Neobacillus sp. PS2-9: one gene and its partner. The protein of the gene in region 1 interacts with the protein of each later gene in a pairwise test. Links are inferred from orthologs where the notes say so. Each region holds a gene or a part of one and is shown on either strand. Other genes may lie near its edges.

What was found.
Region 2: the proteins of RCG25_RS20405 (region 1) and RCG25_RS18360 interact in binary tests that used the Escherichia coli proteins (3 or more experiments, as listed by UniProt). The link is inferred for Neobacillus sp. PS2-9 from one-to-one orthologs.

Annotation. Positions count from the first base shown.
Region 1 is NZ_CP133269.1:4,066,506-4,073,265, forward strand. The notes cover bases 1,671-4,600. They hold RCG25_RS20405 (transglycosylase domain-containing protein), read right to left. Parts: upstream 4,186-4,600; coding sequence 2,155-4,185; downstream 1,671-2,154. Other genes in these bases: RCG25_RS20410 (helix-turn-helix transcriptional regulator), read right to left, coding at 4,503-4,600. Also shown: RCG25_RS20400 (ABC transporter ATP-binding protein), read right to left, coding at 1-1,559; more of RCG25_RS20410, read right to left, coding at 4,601-4,955; RCG25_RS20415 (FeoB-associated Cys-rich membrane protein), read right to left, coding at 5,071-5,229; feoB (ferrous iron transport protein B), read right to left, coding at 5,251-6,760. UniProt on the Escherichia coli protein: Cell wall formation. Synthesis of cross-linked peptidoglycan from the lipid intermediates.
Region 2 is NZ_CP133269.1:3,658,686-3,664,655, forward strand. Bases 1,180-4,145 are described here. They hold RCG25_RS18360 (stage V sporulation protein D), read right to left. Parts: upstream 3,640-4,145; coding sequence 1,720-3,639; downstream 1,180-1,719. Other genes in these bases: RCG25_RS18355 (UDP-N-acetylmuramoyl-L-alanyl-D-glutamate--2,6-diaminopimelate ligase), read right to left, coding at 1,180-1,532; RCG25_RS18365 (penicillin-binding protein), read right to left, coding at 3,774-4,145. In the rest of the region: RCG25_RS18350 (hypothetical protein), read right to left, coding at 1-69; more of RCG25_RS18355, read right to left, coding at 72-1,179; more of RCG25_RS18365, read right to left, coding at 4,146-5,970. UniProt on the Escherichia coli protein: Essential cell division protein that catalyzes cross-linking of the peptidoglycan cell wall at the division septum. Required for localization of FtsN.

The DNA of each region.
Region 1 (6,760 bases):
ACTTTACGAATATTCTCAATGATTCTTTTTTCCGTTTTGGCATCTACCGCTGACAAGGAATCATCTAGAATAAGTATTTCTGGATTTCTAATTAATGCCCTCGCAATGGATATCCTTTGTTTTTGCCCACCAGATAAAGCCACTCCTTTTTCACCAACAAGAGTATTTAGACCATCAGGAAGCATGTCTAAGTCTTTACGAAAGGCAGCTAAATCTATAGCCATTTCTAAATCTTTCTCACTCGCCTCTCGTCTACCAAAGAGGATATTTTCTTTCACACTTTTTGAAAAAAGCACATGATCCTGAGGCACATAGCCTATCCAATGGCGAATCTGGTTAAGTGTTTGTTGCTCTAACGAAACATTGGATATGGACAACTCCCCTGATCCTAATGGGTATTGCCTTAATAATTGTTTAATAAAAGTTGTCTTTCCGCTACCCGTTTTCCCAACGATCCCTAATGTTTGCCCTTGGAACAGCTCAACATTTACATTGATAAGATTATTCTCCTTAGAAGATGGGTAACGGAAGGTAACCTCTTTATAGTCAATTCGACTAGGATTTGATACTTCAACCACTTGAACTGGATTTACCACATCCTCTTTGTAACTAAGAGTTTCATTAACACGGTCTAATGAGGCATTTCCGCGCTGCATGACATTAATTAACTCTCCTATTGCAAACATCGGCCAAATTAGCATTCCTAAGTAAACATTAAAAGATACAAGATTTCCTAATGTAATTGCTTGGTGGAAAACTAGATAGGCTCCATATCCAAGTCCAATTAAATAACTAATTCCAACAAGCACTTTGATAGTTGGGTCAAACAATGAATCAATCTTTGCTACTCTGATATTTTTTTCATACACATCTTCCGTTAATTGATGGAATCGCTCACAATCAGCCTTTTCTTGAACATAGGCCCGAATAACCCTTACTCCAGCGATTGATTCTAAGACACTGTCATTGAGCTCACCAAAAGAATCTTGGGCTTCCATAAAGCGAGTATGAAGTCTTTTTCCATACATTTTCATTAGTAGTGCCATTATGGGGAGTGGAAGAATGGCAGCTAGAGTTAGCTTCCAACTAATCATAACTCCCATCGTGATAAGTAGAGTCAACATCCAGACACTTGAATCAACAAGGGTTAATATTCCAAATCCAGCTGTAATCGAAATAGCCTTTAGGTCATTAGTGGCACGTGCCATTAAATCACCTGTACGGTTTTGTTCGTAAAAGGCTGGTGTCATCTTTAACAAATGGTTCATAAAACGGGACCTTAGCTTTCGCTCAACTAAAAAGGCTCCTCCAAACAATTGATACATCCATATATAGGTGATAGCATAGGAGCTTACCATGATGATTAAAAGAATACTAAGATAGTGTATAATTTTTTCTTTATTCATTACACCGATATGAATATCATCGATTGCCATACCAATTATTTTTGGCGGTATTACGTCTAGAAGACCTACTAAAATCAATAGCGTCACAGCTACCACATATCGTTTCCAATTCTCTTTAAAGAACCAGCTTAATTTTTTTAATACCGAAAACATTTCCGAATTCCTCCCTTTGTTAACCTATCCGCCCTCTGGCTCCTTTTTTGTGTGTGCTAGTCTCACTTCTGAAATGATTAACATCGTTCATTCCTCCTATAGATTAATATTCATAAAGCCTCTGTTAAACTTGTCTGTTGATTTCCGCTCCAGGTGCGAGCGGTTCGTGGGCGTTTCGGCGAGCCTCCTCGGCGCTTGCGCCTGCGGGGTCTCCCCTGAACCGTACTCCCACAGGAGTCTTCGCACCTTCCTCTCCAATCAACAGGGTATAAAAATTAACCATGTTCATAACACAGCCTTTATAAAAAAAAGCATACTGCAAATGGTGCAGTATGCCTCCTTTTAAAATGGGACAAAAAAACACAAGTTGCGCAGCGAAGTAAACGCAACCTGTGTTTGGTTTAATCACGTCAAACAGAAAATAATTAACAGAAAACGATTGATGGTAAGGTTACATTCACATATTCAGTTGTTGAATTTAAATTGTTCTTTTTCATGTTGTAACCCTCCATTTCCTTTTTTTTCTTCTTTGTTAGATTATCATCGACGGTTTTTAAAGTCAATTCCCATTTTTCAGAAACCTTCAAACTTCTGCTTAATGCCCTTTACCTTTTCCTTTATGCTTGTTCTTTTTATCCCACTTTTCTTTTTGTTTATTCCATTTATTTTCCCATTTTTGGACTTCGTTATTAAACTGCTGTTCGATTCCCCGTTTACTCTCTTCTTCTTTCTTTTTCTTCTCCATCAAAGTAGAAATATGGGTCACTTTAAAGCTTTGATTAGGTTGGTTTCTAAGAGCGTCCGTCATCACATCACGGAATAACACCGCTGAACCTGTACCGCTTGTTGGAGTTATATAATGACTGGCATCTGTTTTGTCATAGCCAACCCAAAACGCTCCAACTAGTTGAGGAGTATAGCCAACGAACCATTGATCTTTCAACCCATTGATCCCTTTAATTGGCACCTGAGTGGAACCTGTTTTCCCTGCTGTTTCCCTACCAGGTATTTGCGCCGCTTTTCCTGTTCCTTGTTCCACTACACCTAAGAGCATGGTAGTCATATTATCCGTAACTGATTTTGTCGTCACTTTCACTTTCTTTTCTTTCCACTCGGCGACAACCTGACCATCTGCGTCAACAATTTTTTTGATTACATGTGCTTCTATACGGACGCCATTATTAGGAAACACGGAAAAGGCTTCTGCCATATCAAGAGGGGAAACCCCCTTATGCAACCCGCCAAGAGCAAGTGATAGATTACGGTCAGCTTTATCCAAGGAAATACCAAACCTTTTGATTGAATCCAACCCTTTTTGTATCCCAAGTTGATTAAGTAGCCATACGGCAGAGACATTTTTCGACTCTTTCACTGCCTCATACATCGGTACTTCGCCCTCATATTGATGGTCATAATTACTCGGCTGGTAGCTTCCGAACTTCATTGGCTCATCCTTTAACATATCAGTAATTTTCCAACCTTCTTCAAGTGCAGGCGTATACACGGCTAACGGCTTAAAAGAAGATCCTGGTTGTGCTTCTAACTGTGTAGCACGGTTATATCCTCTGAAAGTGTGCTCGCCCCTACCACCAACAAGTGCTCTGACTCCTCCAGTTTTAGGGTCAACGATGACACCACCACTTTGAACAAGCCGATCGTTTCCTTTAGGGAACAAGGTATCATTTTCATACGTTTTCTCCATCGCTACTTGCACTTTTGGGTCAAGCTCCGTGTAAATTCGGTATCCCCCTGTTAATAAATCATCTTGTGATAAACCATATTGTTTAATTGCTTCCTCTAACACTTGATCAACATAATAAGGGAATTTTCCACGAAACGGATCTCCTCCCTTATCATTTAAAACTACTTCCTCATGTAAAGCTTGTTCATATTGCTTACTCGAAATATATCCTTGTTTTTTCATTTGTAATAAGACGATATTACGACGTTCCGTTGCACTTTTCATATGGTCATACGGATTTAAAGCAGAAGGAGCTTTAATTAAGCCTGCAAGTAATGCAGATTCACTAACAGTTAAATCTTTCACCTCTTTAGCAAAATATTTACTCGCTGCTTGTTTAATTCCATATGCTCCATTCCCAAAATATATTTGATTTAAATACATTTGGAGGATTTCTTGTTTTGAATATTTTCTTTCAACCGCAAGGGATAAGAAAACTTCCTGTATTTTTCTGTTCAATGTTTTTTCAGATGTAAGTAGTGTGTTTTTTGTTAATTGTTGGGTAATCGTACTACCCCCTTCGACCATTCCTCCTGCTTTAAGGTCCCGAAAGAGAGCCCTCGAGGTACCTATCAGATCGACACCATTATGTTGATAGTATCGATGATCCTCGATGGCAACAACAGCATTTTTCATTGACACGGGAACTTCCTTAATAGGAACTCCTTCATTCTTATTAGCTGAAACCTTACTTGCCACTTTTTCATTCACATCATAAAAAACTGTGGGCTGTGGCAGTTCATTTTTCAATTTAGATATATCGGCACTATTTGCAAAGTAAGAAATAATTCCAAAAAAACCTAGGATGATGATTAATACAAATAAAACAATGAATTGAAGCAAATGCCACTTTTTCCAGTTCTTAAAAATATCTTTAAATATCATTTGATGACTTCCTTCTCTGTAAATTATGACAGGTATAATTTTCGATGATTCGCAATGTTTTATGACGGTTTCAATAAAAATAATTCTCTGTTAAACGTGTCTGTTGATTTCCGCTCCAGTCGCTTCGCTTTCCGTGGGCGTTTCGGCGAGCCTCCTCGGCGCTTGCGCCTGCGGGGTCTCTCCTGAACCGTACTCCCACAGGAGTCTTCGCGCCTTCCGCTCCAATCAACAGGGTATAAAAATCATCAAGTTTCTTTTACACAGCTAAAAATAAAAAAAGATGGACAAGTGCCATCTTTCTTCATTCGTCATTATAATTAGCTTTTTGTTATTTCTTTAAAGCGTTGTTTTGTAAGCTTTTCATCGAAGCTACTAAAAATCCTATAGTTTTGCTCATCTAGTATTCGAAAATGTTTACTAAGTATATTTTGTTGAAGAATAAATCCATTCTTCTTATATACTACTTTCCACCAAATTCGGCCGCCAAGTGTTTTCGTTTTACGAAAATCTATTCCTTCACGTGCGACAGTTTCCAATACTTCTAAAGGCTCATTTCCAAATAAGAATTGAACTGTTTCTGTTTCACGAAAAAGAGCACATATAGAAACAGCAGTGGACCAGTTGGCAAGAACTCTTCCCTTCTCAATTTGTACAAGTGTTTTTTTTGAGACACCAATAATTTCTGCCATTTTATCCTGAGTATATCCTGCTTCCGTCCGAATAAGACGAAGCTTTTCAGAAACCTGCATAATAATTTCATCCCTGGTCACATATAAGCCCTTCCTTCACTAACATCTAGTGTAATTTTACACAACTTCCGTCTCTCGTTCAAATATTATGAAAAAAACTGCTATCCATTCAACTGATAGCAGTTTTATATCTAGGTTATTTATTTATGTTTGGCGGAAGTCCACACTGACTTGAACAGGAATTTTTAAGTTCACATGCAGCGCATTTCCCTTTTTTAGATTTATTTATGAACTTTACTAAAGCCCATGTTGCATATCCAAAAATCGCTGCACCAATAATAATATTGGCAATCATAGCTCTCACCTCTTTTTAGAATTAACCAATTCCCAACAACATACCACCTTGGTAAATGATTAATGACAATACATAGGCAATCACAAAGGCATAAATCATAGAAAAAGCTGTCCATTTTTTTGAATTAGTTTCTTTATATATCGTTGCTACAGTTGCTAAGCATGGAATATATAACAAAATGAATACCATGAAACTATAAGCAGCAAGCGGTGTGTAATAATTAGCCAGCAATGCTTGCAAACCAGCATCATTTGGAACAAAATAAATAATATTCATCGTTGAGATAATCGCTTCTTTTGCTAGAAATCCAGTAATTAACGATGCCGAAGCCTGCCATGTTCCAAAGCCAATTGGATCAAAGATTGGAGCAATTACGTTTCCAATTGCTGCTAAGAAACTATGATCCATATCTACATTTAGTCCTTTGGGGCCCGCATAGGATAACAACCAAATAAATACAGAACCTGCAAAAATAAATGTACCAGCCTTTCTTACAAACCCTTTCCCTTTATCCCATGTACTTCTCCAAAGAGATTGAAACTGTGGCAACCTATATGGCGGCAGTTCAATAACAAACAAGGAAGTTTCAGATTTTAGTAAGGTAGTAGAGAATACTTTGGCCAATACTAAGGCAACAACAATCCCTAGAACATAAAGACTTAACACAACAAATGCTTTATGAGCGGCGAAAAATGCTCCGACAAATAAGGCATATACAGGTAATCGTGCGGAACATGACATTAACGGGGTGAGCAGGATCGTTAACAAACGCTCACGTGGGGTTTCAATTGTTCGTGCTGCCATGATTCCAGGTACATTACAACCAAAACCTATCATCATCGGAATAAATGCTTTTCCGTTTAGTCCAACCGATTCCATAATTCGATCCATTACTAGTGCAACACGAGCCATGTACCCAGAGTCCTCAAGTAATGAAATGAAAAAGAAGAGTATAAAAATTTGTGGAACAAACACAAGTACGCCACCGACACCTGCTACCAAACCTTCAATAATTAATGCATGAATAAATGCTGATGCATGAATGGCTCCTAACACTTTCTCAAAGCCAGCCGTTACAGGGCCGGTTAAGAAAGCATCTAAAACGTCTGATAAGGGAGTTCCCAACCAATCAAACGTTAACATAAACATAAAATACATTAACAGCAAAAAGATCGGCATACCAAGGTATCGATTTGTAACGATAGAATCTATCTTTTCAGACAAAGGTATTACGGTATCACTTTTTCTAGCCACTTCAGCAATGATTTTTTCAATAACTTCTTTTCTTTTTAGATAAATAAAGTTTGTTAATGATTTAAAGTCGGTCTGTTTTTGTAACTCCGATTCTAATTTTCCCATAATAGCTTTAAGCTTTTGTGGGTTGGTTAGGCCATTAACATAGTTTTTTACATATTCATTGCCTTCAAAGTATTGGACCGCTAAAAAACGTAGAGAGTGATTTGTTTTTCCAGTTAATTCTCCTGAAAATGCAGTAATTGCTTCCTCGAGCTCTTTACCATAATAAGTGAGA
Region 2 (5,970 bases), 410 kb from region 1 along the record:
CAACATATCATCCTGAACACCTTGTTTTTCAGAAAACAAATGGACCAAGTCGTTTAAAGCTAAATACATACCTATCTCCCCTCGATTGCTTCCCGAGCAATCAGCCTATCATCAAAATCATGTACAACATTACCAATAATCTGATAGGTTTCATGTCCTTTACCGGCAATTAAAATGACATCACCAGTCGTTGCATTGTTAATTGCAGTAAATATTGCTTCTTTTCGATCAGGTATAACCTGGTAGCTTTCACCTTGTACCCCTTCTTCCATTTCCTTCAAAATCGCGATCGGGTCTTCACTTCTTGGATTATCCGAAGTAAGAATAGGGTCAGTAGCTAAGCGGCAGGCAATTTGAGCCATTAATGGACGTTTCGTGCGGTCACGATCTCCCCCACAGCCGACAATGACAAAAATCCTTTTCTTTGCGAAGTGCTGAATGGTTTTCAACACATTTTCTAGGCTATCTGGTGTGTGAGCGTAATCCACGATTACTGAAAAATCTTGTCCTGCATTAACCAATTCAAACCGTCCAGCCACACCCTTAACTCCCTCTATGGATTCAATAATCTTATTCAATTCAATCCCTGAAACTAGCGCAGAAGCAATGCTTGCTAAAACGTTATAAACACTGAATTTTCCAATTAGATGCATTTGAATGGGGTAACTGTACTCATTTATAACTAAATTAAATGTAGTACCCTTAGGAGTCATTTGTATGTTTTGTGCTTGAATATCAGATTGGTTGTCGATACCATATGTAACAACATGTGCAGCGGTTGATCTTTGATACATTTCAGATGCTGGGTCATCGGCATTCAAAATAGCAAATTTAGGCTGTCTATGATTATAAGTATTACCGAGTTGGGAAAACAATAAGCTTTTAGCACGTTTGTATTCTTCCATCGTTTTGTGGTAATCAAGGTGGTCCTGAGAAAGATTTGTGAACACTGCTACATCATAATCACAACCATGGACTCTTCCCATGTCAAGTGCATGTGAAGAAACTTCCATTACGGCTGAATCGACACCTGCCTCAACCATTTGGTTGAACGTTTTTTGAAGCGTCAAACTTTCTGGAGTTGTGTTTTTCGTTTCCAGTATCTGTTCACCAATTTTCGTATACATTGTACCTATGATTCCTGTTTTCTTACCTGCATCGGCAAATATTTTTTCAATCAAATGACTGGTAGTGGTTTTTCCATTTGTGCCTGTGATTCCAATTAAATGCAGCTTTTTCGTTGGCTGTTCATAAAAGGCATCCGCAAGTACAGACATTGATCTTGTAGTATCCTTTACAAGGATAACAGGTACATCTATTGCTAATGGGCGTTCAGCTAAAACGGCAACCGCACCATTTTCTACAGCAGATTCTGCAAAATCATGGCCGTCCACAGTGTAGCCTTTAATACAAATAAATAAGCTCCCTTTTTGCACCTTCCGATTGTCATTTTCAATCGATGTAATTTCAGGATTTCCCCCTTTGAAGGGCACGATTGGGTGCAAAGACTTTAGTAGCTCTTGTAGTTTCATTTTACCTCAAATCCTCTCATGACAGTACATACATATTGCCAGTATTTACCTCAGTGAGACTACTAGCGAAAGTTCCATCTTATTTTACATTAAATTATTTTATTTTGCTATTTGTTATGTAGGTTTTAAAAAAATTAGGCGGCGGAATAGATTCCGACCGCCCCTAAGGATGACTATTTACTTATTTTTAGTCCCCTTTTCCAAAGTATAACCTTATTTTGGATCCTTCTTTTACTTTTGTTCCTGGGCTAGGGGATTGTCTAACAACCACATCCCCTTCTCCGCTAGGATCAATTCTTAAGTTAATCATCTGCTCCTGAAGTTCGCCTTTTGTGAGACCCACAAGGTCAGGTAATGTTAATAAAGGCGTATCTGGCCACTTTATTTCTTTTTCGATTTGATCTTTACGAGGTTCTATTCCCATTGCACTTAAACTATCCTTCATGATTGCACCTACAATCGGTGCAGTGACGGTACCACCAAATGCGGTAACCCCTTTAGGATTATCAACCGCAACATAAACCACTATTTGGGGATCATCCGCAGGTGCAAAACCCATAAAGGAAACAATAAAGTTATTTTCCAAGTATCTCCCGTTTTGAGCCTTTTGGGCGGTACCCGTCTTTCCGCCAACACGGTAACCTTCCACAAACGCTTTTCCTCCAGTTCCCTGTGCGACCACACTCTCAAGGGCATGGCGGATTTCTTTCGATGTTTCCTCGGTTATAACTCTTCTCTTTTCAACAGGAGTATTCCTCATAACCACTTCTTTCGTAACAGGATCAATTAATTCTTTTGCAATATACGGTTTGTATAATATCCCACCATTTATGGCAGCAGATACTGCGGTTACTTGCTGGATCGGTGTAACGGATACCCCTTGTCCAAAAGCGGTAGTAGCTTGTTCAACCGGACCTACCCGATTTAGATTGAATAGAATCCCTGTCCCTTCCCCTTGTAAATCAATTCCGGTTTTCTGACCAAAACCAAAATCCTTTATATATTTAAAGAGTTTATCCTTGCCTAGACGCTCACCTAATTCTACAAAACCTGGGTTACAAGAGTTTTGTACTACTTCTAAAAAGGATTGGTCCCCATGTCCACCCCTTTTCCAGCATTTTAACCGTGCACCCGCCACTTGAACTGAACCAGAATCATGAAAATGTTCCTTTTCCAGATTAACCTTTCCTTCATTCAACGCAGCTGCGAGTGTAATAATTTTAAAAGTAGAACCTGGTTCGTAAGTAGACCAGACAGGGAGGTTCCTGTTATATATTTCCTGCGGTACATTTCGAAAATTAGCTGGATCGAAAGTCGGTCTGCTCGACATGGCTAGGATTTCACCATTATTAGGATTCATGGCAATAGCTACTATTCCGTCTGGATTGTATTTCGCCTCTGCAATATCAAGCTCTCTTTCCACAATGGTTTGTATTTTCGAATCTATTGTCAGCTTTAAATCAAGACCATTGACTGGTTGCTCATAATCATCGGCCATGCTATTCATGCGCTCCCCTTTGGCATTCGCATAGAATTTAACCGCACCCCGTTCACCATTTAACTCTTTATCATAGTACTGCTCAAGTCCCATTAATCCTTGGTTATCCACACCTGTAAAACCAAGAACGTGTGATAGATAACTCCCATTCGGATAATGCCGCTTTGAGTCCTCACCTATATATACACCTTCAAGTCCCAGAGCTCTAATTTCTTTTGCCTTTTCATGTGAGATTTTCCTGCCTTCTTTAATCCGTACAGATGATGCACGTTTAGTAATTTCACGATAAGCATTTTCTCTCGACATATTTAATACGGATGCCAGCTTTTCAGCAGTTGTCGCAGGATCCTTAATCTGCCGCGGAATGACATATACAGTTGGTGCACTAATATTTGTTGCTAATGGGATCCCGTTCCGGTCGACAATTTGTCCCCGCTCTGGTTCAAAAGGAATATTCCGACTCCAGGATCCCTTTGCTCGATCGGTTAACATATCCCCTAGAACAAATTGTACATATCCAAGTCTAACATCAATAATTAAGAAGGTCAGGAATCCAACGAATAGTGCAATCATTAGTCTCTTACGGACAGTAACATTTGAAACACGCATAGTATAAACGATCCTCCTCTTTCCTGCATTCCATTATCGTTCATTTATATGCTTGTACTTTTTTCAATAGAACGAGCCATTGTTGAAAAAACAGCGTAAAAAAAGAGGTCGACTTTGCAGTCAACCTCTTCAAATCAATCTTTTACCTTTTCTTCCTTGTCATCGGTTTGTTCCTTCCCCTTATCAGTCGATGCTTCTTTTTCTTCATTCCACTGTTCTTCAGGGGTTTTCAAATCAACAATGAGGAAATCACCCTCTTTAAGAGGTGATTTTGGTTTAAGATTTTGCTGGGCTACATATCCTTTTCCTTTAGAATTGAGCTTAAGGCCAGCAAGGCTCGCCACCTTCATCACATCTCTTAGTGACCAACCGGTCATATCCGGTGCGGTTAATTCTCCATTTGTTTGGAGGATTACCTTTTCCCCTTCTAATATAGTTGTCCCTGCCTTAGGAAGTTGTCCAATTATTTCTGTTCCGTTTCCAAGCACAACCGTTTCAAAACCTTTTTCCTTTAAGTCCTTAACGGTATCAGTAACGGAGTGTCCTTTTAGATTTGCCATCTTATTAATCGATGCCTTTTCCAGGACAGAAGGCTGTATATTTAAATAGTGTAGGCTATTTTGCATCACAGGATTAAAAACGCCAGATACAGGAATCGCCCCTTGTCCTGCCTCCAAGCCTTCCAATACTGGCTCCTGGACAGCTACATATACGATTAATTTAGGGTCGTCCTTTGGTGCCATCCCTAAGAAGGAAAACATATAACCGTTTACCCCTTTTATATATTTACCATTAGGTCCTGGAATATTAGCGGTTCCAGTTTTGCCTGCAACACTATAACCCTCGATTTTGTAACGGCCACCAGTACCCTTAGGCGAGGTAACAACTGTTTCAAGAATATCTCGCACCTTACTTGCTGTTTCAGCAGAAATTGGAGTTGATACCACCTCTGGTGAAACCTCTTTAATGGTTTCACCTGTATCATGATTGACAATCTTTTCAACCACATGAGGTTGCAACATCTTTCCACCATTAGCAATGGCTGTGGCTGCTTGAATTTGTTGAATCGGTGTAATCGCCGTTCCTTGTCCATATGCAGTAGTAATTTTTTCAATTGGATAGGTGAACTGGATTTTACCAGATGTTTCATCTGGTAGTTCAATTCCCGTTGGTTTATCAAAGCCAAATTTAGTTAAGTATTCTCTGAACCTTTCAAAGCCCAATTTTTCTTTTGCTATTTTTGCGAAGGCAACGTTAGAAGAACGCTGAACTCCCTCTAAGTATGAAATACTTCCCCATCCTGAGCCATTATGGTCATGAATCGCTTTATCCTTATTTGTCACTTTATATGACCCTGATTGATAGTATTCATTTGGATTGAAGACATTCTCCTGGACTGCTGCAGCTAATGTGAAAATCTTCATAGTAGAACCAGGTTCAAATGATGTTTCTACCGCTTCATTATGCCAGCTTTTATCTATCCCTTCTTTTGTTTTTGGGTGAAAGGACGGACGCTGACCCATCGCTAAAATCTCACCTGTTTTTGGATCTGCAACAATGGCAATGATTTTTTTAGGCTTATAATCTTTTGCCACTTTGTTCATTGCATCTTCTAAAAAGGTTTGAATTTTTTTATCAATTGTTAAGTACACATCATTTCCATTTTTTGCTGGTGTAATTTTCTCTTTTCCATCCGGCAGTAAATAGCCCCATAGATCACTCTCATAATTAATCTTACCATCGACTCCGGTTAATTCCGTGTTTAATGATTTCTCAATTCCCATTTTTCCAATTGATTTATAGGTTTGATCCTTTTGTTCAACACGATCAGCATACCCCACTACATGAGATGCGAACATTCCATTTGGATAAAACCGTTTTGAATCACGGATAAAAGTAATACCTGGGAGTTCTAAGGCTTCAATTTCTTTCTTCGTTTGATGCGTAATATCTTTACCAGCCTTGCCGAACTCTACTTGAAATCTTCCTTTGGAAATTCCCTTTGTTAGGATACTATAAATCTCGGTTTCATCCATTTGAATATATTTAGCTAGTTCTTTTGCCGTTTTCCGCGGATTTTTAACATGTTGAGGCTTTTTAGGGTTTGTCGTCATTTTTTTATCAACAATAGCGATTAATGTATACGCTGCCGTATCCTCGGCGATTACCTCACCATTCCGATCGAAGATTTGTCCCCTAGCTGCTGCCAGTGTCCCTTCCCTGTTATACTTCTGCTGTGCTTTCGCAGCAAGAGGCTGTCCTCCTACTTCTCCAGTAATTTGGATTGAGTAATATCTAAAAAGTAATACAAAAAAGAGCAGGCCGAATATT